Azospira inquinata: one gene and its partner. The protein of the gene in region 1 interacts with the protein of each later gene in a pairwise test. Links are inferred from orthologs where the notes say so. Each region holds a gene or a part of one and is shown on either strand. Other genes may lie near its edges.

Region 1 (3,360 bases):
AAGGGCTCGTCCTGAACCACGGGCCGGGCGCAGAGCACCGCATGCCCCAGGCCCAGGGCTTCAGGCTGGCGGATGTAGATGCAGTTCATGTGCTTGGGCAGCATGTTGTGCACAAAATCCAGCATTTCCGTCTTGTGCCGCTCGGCCAGTTCCTTCTCCAACTCATAGGCCTTGTCAAAATGGTCTTCGATGGCCCGCTTGCTCCGGCCGGTGACAAAAATCATGTCCGTAATCCCCGCCGCGGCGGCTTCTTCCACCGCGTACTGGATCAGGGGCTTATCCACGATGGGCAGCATTTCCTTGGGACTGGCCTTGGTGGCCGGGAGAAACCGGGTACCAAGCCCGGCCACGGGGAATACCGCCTTACGAACGCTCTTCATGCACACTCTCCAGATTTAACAGGGCCAACAAGCCAGCCTCGTCCAGGACGGGGATGCCCAGCTTGTTGGCGTTATCCAGCTTGGAGCCGGCTTCTTCGCCGGCCACCACATAATGGGTTTTCTTGGACACGGAACCGCTCACCTTGCCCCCGGCCGCCTCAATCATGGCCTTGGCCTGGTCCCGCTTTAAGGTAGGCAGGGTGCCGGTGAGGACAAAGGTCTTACCGGCGGCGGGAGAGGCGGAGGTATCTCCATCCGGCTCCGGCAGGGCTTCCAGCAATTCCTGGCGGAAACCGGCCAGCCGCTCCAGCTGGGCTCGCCCGTTTTCCTCTTCCAGCCAGTGGGACAGGGCATCCCCCACCTCCCGGGGCAACACGGCCAGGGGGCCGATGAAAGCGGGCAGGCGGGCCAAATCGGCCCCTTCCGGCACCAGTTCGGCCAGACGGCGAGCCTGGATGTCCGTGAGCTTGGGCACATTCAGGGCGGCGTAAAGCACGGCCCAATCCAGCTTTTCCGCCAGCCGGGGGGCAGGCGGATGCTCGTCCCGGGGCGCCACCCCGGCGGCCAGAAGGGCTTCCAGAGCCGCCCCGTTACGGGGCTCGTCAAAGAAATCCGCGATGGAAGCCGCCACCACCCCGCCGATATCCGGCAGCACGGACAGCAGGGCCATGGGGGCCCGGCGTACCCGGTCCAGGGTGCCGAGCCAATCTGCCAGGGTCTTGGCAGTGCTCTCCCCCACATGACGGATACCCAGGGCGAAGAGCAGCCGGGCCAGGGGGGGACGTTTACTGCCAGCAATACCCGCCAGCAGGTTTTCCGCCCAGCGGGTGGGTGTCTGGCCCTGCTTCGCCGTTTCCGGTGTGGTCCCGTCCCGGGCATCGGCCCGGCGCTTCATTTCCAGGAGATCGTCCAGGGTCAAGCGATAGAGGTCGGCCACCCCGTGGATGAAGTCCAGCTCCACCAGCCGCTCCACATACCGTTCCCCTAGGCCTTCGATGTCCATCATGCGGCGCCCGGCAAAGTGGAGAATGGCCTGGATGCGCTGGGCCTGACAGGAAAATCCACCGGAACAGCGGGCCACCGCTTCCCCCGGCTCCCGCACCACATGGGCGCCGCACACCGGGCAGGTGGTGGGCATGACGAAGGGTTGGGCGTCCGCCGGACGGCGTTCCGCCACCATTCCCACCACTTCCGGAATCACGTCTCCGGCGCGGCGCACGATGACCGTATCCCCCAGGCAAATGCCGCCCTTGCGCTGGATTTCGTCCTCATTGTGCAGGGTGGCGTTGGTCACCGTGGCGCCGCCGACGAACACCGGCTCTAGCCGGGCTACCGGGGTCAGGGCACCGGTGCGGCCCACCTGGATGTCGATGGCCAGCACCCGGGTCAGCATTTCCTGGGGCGGATATTTGTGGGCCACGGCCCAGCGGGGCTCCCGGGAGCGAAAACCCAGCTGGCGCTGCCAGTCCAGGGAATTGACCTTGTACACCACCCCGTCGATATCAAAGGGCAGGGTTTCCCGGAGCTTGGCCACATCCAGATGGAACTCTTCCAGGGCCGCCGGCCCCCGCACCACCCGGCGATGTTCGCAAACCGGCACGCCGAAAGCGGCCAGGGCGTCCAGGAGCCCGGCATGGGTTTGGGGCAGTTCCCAGCCTTCCACGGCCCCCAGGCCGTAGGCAAAAAAGCACAGGGGACGGCTGGCTGCAATGGCCGGGTCCAGCTGGCGCAGGGTGCCCGCCGCCGCATTGCGGGGATTGACCAGGGTCTTATCCCCCCGGGCCTCCGCTTTCCGGTTGTACGCCTCCAGGTCGTCCTTGCGCATATAGACCTCCCCCCGGATTTCCAGGAGGGGGGGCGGATTGCCTTGCAGGCGCAGGGGAATCTGACGCACGGTGCGCAGATTCTGGGTAATGTCTTCCCCCTGAAAACCGTCGCCCCGGGTGGCGCCCTGGACAAAAAGGCCGTTCTCATAGCGGAGATTGACGGCCAAGCCGTCAAATTTCAGTTCCGCCACATATTCCACCGGTGGGGCCTCGTCCGGCAGTTCCAGTTCCTTGCGCACCCGGGCATCGAAACTCCAGGCCCCTTCCGGGCCCGTTTCCGTCTCCGTCTGGATGGACAGCATGGGCACCGCATGGATCACGGAGGCGAACTGGCTCAGAGGCTGGCCGCCTACCCGCAGAGTGGGGGAATCCGGGCTACGCAGGTCCGGAAAACCTTGTTCCAAATCCTGCAATTCCTGGAACAGCCGGTCATACTCCCCGTCCGGCACCAGGGGATTATCCAGAACGTAATAGGCGTGGCTATAGCGGGTCAGCGTCTCCCGCAGGGCGCGGGCCCGCGCCTCCACCGCAATGGGTGCAACCATAAAAACCTAGCTGAAAAGGCGCAGGGCCAGGCTGCCCCCGGCGGTGAGCCCGTGCTTGGCCATGGTGCCCTGATACTGGCCGATCTGGCGACGGATGGGCTCCAGCTGGGGCTCGGTGAGGGGCTGCCGGTTGTCATCCACCACCACCCCGTGGAGGGTGTCGGCGAAACGCCGGGCCTGCTCGGCCATCTGGTTGAAAACCCGATCCCCATTGGGCACCTGGGGCACGTCCAAAAGGAAGGTCATGCCCTGAACCAGGGTGGTCTTCATGGATTCCAGGGAAAAGGGCGTGGCCCCCTGGTTGGAGAGGGTGTAAAGCACCCGGCCGTCGTCGTCCCGGCGGGTGAAAACCCCGTCCATACCCAGGGTCATACCCGCCGCCTCGGCCAAAGCCCGCACTTTGGTGCCGGGGAAGGCCTGGCTGGTGGCCACCACATTGATGCCTACCTGAATATCCACATCCGCGCAGAAGCGATCCAGGGCAAAAGCCTGATCCAGGGCCGATTTGCGGGGAGGCAAATCAGCCACGGCCATAAATTCTTCCGCCACCTGGCGCAGAGCCGTGTGGAAGACGGACAGTTCCCCGTCGGACAGGGCGCCGCGCCGGTC
Region 2 (3,475 bases), 2.0 Mb from region 1 along the record:
GTTTCTTCCTGCTCCTTGGAGAGAATTTCGCTATCCCCGTAGGTCATGTCCCGGTGCAGGGTGAGGTTCACCGGCGGGGTTAGGTCCCGACCCTTGGGGTCGGTGATGCGATAGGCGATGAGAATCCGCAGCTGGTATTCCTGAATCTTGCCGCCGCCGCTATAGGACAGCACATCCCGCTGTTGCAGGTAGCTGGTCTGGACGAAGATGGCTTCCGCGTCCTCCGCCTTATCTACCAGCTGGGTGGTGCTGCTGGTGCGGATGGCCCGGCGCAGGTAGATACCCACGTCCGAGTTTTCCGGCAGATCGATTTTCATGGTGTGGAAGGGCAGGGCCGGGGGCGCCTTGAGCTGGAAGCCGCAACCGGCGGCGAAGAGCATCAGGACGCCGGCCAGCAGGGCCAGACAGGGCAGGATCAGGCGGCGCACGGACGCTCTCCTCGGGGCTTAAACAACGATATTGACCAGACGGCCGGGCACCACCACCACCTTCTTGGGGGCCTTGCCTTCCATGTACTTCTGGGCGCTTTCCGAGGCCAGAGCAGCCGCTTCCACGGCCCCCTTGTCGGCGGTGGCGGCCACGGTAATGCGGCCCCGCAGCTTGCCGTTCACCTGCACCATCAGTTCCACCTCGTCCTGCACCAGGGCGGCGGGATCGGCTTTGGGGAAGGCCTGACGGCCCGCGTCGGCGCCGGGACGGAGTTCCCCGTAAAGGGCCTGGCCGATGTGGGGCACGATGGGGTAGAGCATGAGCACGGCGGCTTCCAGGGCTTCCTGTTTCACCGCCCGGGCGGCGTCCGAGTCGCTGTCCAGCTTGGCGTAGGCGTTGAGCAGTTCCATCACGGCGGCGATGGCGGTGTTGAACTGCTTGCGGCGGCCGAAGTCGTCCGTCACCTTGGCAATGGTTTGGTGCAGGTGGCGGCGGAAATCCTTCAATGGCGTGGCCAGGTCTTCCGCCGGCTGTTCCCCGTTCCAAGCTTCCACCGGGCCTTCCAGAGTGTGTTCATAGACCAGCTTCCAGAGCCGTTTGAGGAAGCGGTGGGCCCCTTCCACCCCGGCGTCGGACCATTCCAGGGACTGGTCGGGGGGGGCGGCGAACATGATGAACAGCCGGGCGGTGTCCGCCCCGAACTGGTCGATCAGGGCCTGGGGATCCACCCCGTTGTTCTTGGACTTGGACATCTTTTCCGTGCCGCCGATCACCACCGGCTGGCCGTCGGCCTTGAGGGTGGCGCCCACGGGGCGGCCCCGGTCGTCCGTGGTCACATCCACTTCCGTGGGGTTGAACCACTGTTTCTTGCCGCTGGCGTCTTCCCGGAAGAAGGAGGGGGCCACCACCATGCCCTGGGTGAGCAGGTTGGCGAAGGGCTCGTCCAGCTTCAGCTGGGTGTCGCCGAAGTCGAAGACCCCCACGTCCCGCATCAGCTTGGTGAAAAAGCGGGAGTAGAGCAGGTGCAGGATGGCGTGTTCAATGCCGCCGATGTACTGATCGATACCGCCCTTGCACCAGTAGGCCGCTTCCTTGCCCAGCATGGCCTGGTCGCTGTCCGGGCTGGCGTAGCGGAGGAAGTACCAGGAAGACTCCACGAAGGTGTCCATGGTGTCCGTTTCCCGCTTGGCCGGTTTGCCGCACTTGGGACAGGTGGTTTCATAGAATTCGGGCATTTTCGCCAGGGGGGAACCGGCCCCGGTGACCTGCACCTGTTCCGGCAGCACCACGGGCAGCTGGTCGTCGGGCACGGGCACGTCGCCGCAGCTGTCGCAATGGATCACCGGAATGGGGCAGCCCCAGTAGCGCTGCCGGGAAATACCCCAGTCCCGCAGGCGGAACTGAACCTTCTTTTCCCCCAGGCCCTTGGCGGCCAGATCGGCGGCAATGGCGTCCACGGCGGCTTCATAGGCTAGGCCATCGTATTTGCCGGAATTGACGCAGACGGCCCGGGTCTTGTCCCCGTACCATTCCTGCCAGCCGTCCAGACTGAAGCTTTCCCCTGCTGCGGCGATGACCTGCTTGATGGTCAGGCCGTATTTCTGGGCAAAGGCGAAATCCCGTTCATCGTGGGCCGGGACGGCCATGACGGCCCCTTCCCCGTAGCTCATGAGCACGTAGTTGCCCACCCACACTTCCACCTTTTCGCCGGTGAGGGGGTGCTGGACGAAGATGCCCGTGGGCATGCCCTTCTTTTCCATGGTGGCGATATCCGCCTCGGCCACGCCCCCTTTTTTGCATTCCTCAATGAAGGCGGCCAGTTCCGGATTGTTCTGGGCGGCCCGGGTGGCCAGGGGGTGTTCGGCGGCCACGGCCACGAAGGTGACCCCCATCAAGGTGTCGGCCCGGGTGGTGAAAACCCACAGCTTGTCGGCTTTACCGTCCAGCTCGTAGGGGAAGGCTAGGCGCACGCCGGTGCTCTTGCCGATCCAGTTTTTCTGCATCAGGCGTACCTGCTCGGGCCAGCCTTCCAGCTGATCCAGGTCTGCCAGCAGTTCTTCGGCGTAGGCGGTGATCTTCATGTAATACATGGGGATTTCCCGCTTTTCCACCAGGGCGCCGGAACGCCAGCCCCGGCCATCGATGACCTGTTCGTTGGCCAGCACGGTCTGGTCCACCGGGTCCCAGTTCACCGTGCCCAGGCGCTTGTAGATCAGGCCCTTTTCAAAGAGCCGAGTGAACAGCCATTGTTCCCAGCGGTAGTAGTCCGGCTTGCAGGTGGCGATTTCCCGTTCCCAGTCGATGGCGAAGCCCAGGCGTTGGAGCTGACTGCGCATGTAATCGATATTGGCGTAGGTCCATTGGGCGGGAGGCACCTGGTGCTGGATGGCGGCGTTTTCCGCCGGCATGCCGAAGGCGTCCCAGCCCATGGGCTGGAGCACGTTGAAGCCCTGCATCTGGTGAAAGCGGGAAAGCACGTCGCCGATGGTGTAGTTGCGCACGTGGCCCATGTGCAGCTTCCCGGAGGGATAGGGGAACATGGACAGGCAGTAGTACTTGGGCTGGGAGAGGTTTGCCACGGCCCGGGCGGCCTGGGTTTGAACCCAGTGCTGTTGGGCGGCGGTTTCCACGGCGGCGGCTTGATATTTTTCCTGCATGGGGTCGGGCCAGAATGAAGTGTTTCAAAGGACGAAATTATAACCGCTCGCCCCTCGGGCCTGGGACCGAATCACGGTGGGCCGGGCCGGGCGGGGCCGATGGCCATAAAAAAACGGCGTCAGGAGTGATCCCGACGCCGTCAAACAAGCTACAGACTACAGAGGAGGAGTTACTGCAATTCTTGCGGGGCGCCCTTTAGCTGCCGAAGCGCACATAGGGCTTGAACAGGCCGTTCCAGGTGTCCTGCCAGAACTTGGCCGCATTGACGGCGGCGGTCAGGCCGAACTGGGCCATGCGCCCCTGGTGACCCCAGATCCAGCTCATGTTGGGGGCGGCCTCCGCATAGGCGGCGGGCAGGGCCACACCGGTGAAGCAAGGGGGGCAGGGG

Evidence for each region.
Region 2: the proteins of ligA (region 1) and leuS interact in binary tests that used the Escherichia coli proteins (3 or more experiments, as listed by UniProt). The link is inferred for Azospira inquinata from one-to-one orthologs.

The regions. Positions count from the first base shown.
Region 1 is NZ_CP064782.1:52,139-55,498, forward strand. Bases 58-3,103 are described here. They hold ligA (NAD-dependent DNA ligase LigA), read right to left. Parts: upstream 2,752-3,103; coding sequence 364-2,751; downstream 58-363. Other genes in these bases: galU (UTP--glucose-1-phosphate uridylyltransferase GalU), read right to left, coding at 58-380; Azoinq_RS00255 (cell division protein ZipA C-terminal FtsZ-binding domain-containing protein), read right to left, coding at 2,758-3,103. Outside these bases: more of galU, read right to left, coding at 1-57; more of Azoinq_RS00255, read right to left, coding at 3,104-3,360. UniProt on the Escherichia coli protein: DNA ligase that catalyzes the formation of phosphodiester linkages between 5'-phosphoryl and 3'-hydroxyl groups in double-stranded DNA using NAD as a coenzyme and as the energy source for the reaction.
Region 2 is NZ_CP064782.1:2,005,909-2,009,383, forward strand. Bases 247-3,407 are described here. They hold leuS (leucine--tRNA ligase), read right to left. Parts: upstream 3,087-3,407; coding sequence 447-3,086; downstream 247-446. Other genes in these bases: Azoinq_RS09235 (LPS-assembly lipoprotein LptE), read right to left, coding at 247-428; Azoinq_RS09245 (hypothetical protein), read right to left, coding at 3,283-3,407. Also shown: more of Azoinq_RS09235, read right to left, coding at 1-246; more of Azoinq_RS09245, read right to left, coding at 3,408-3,475.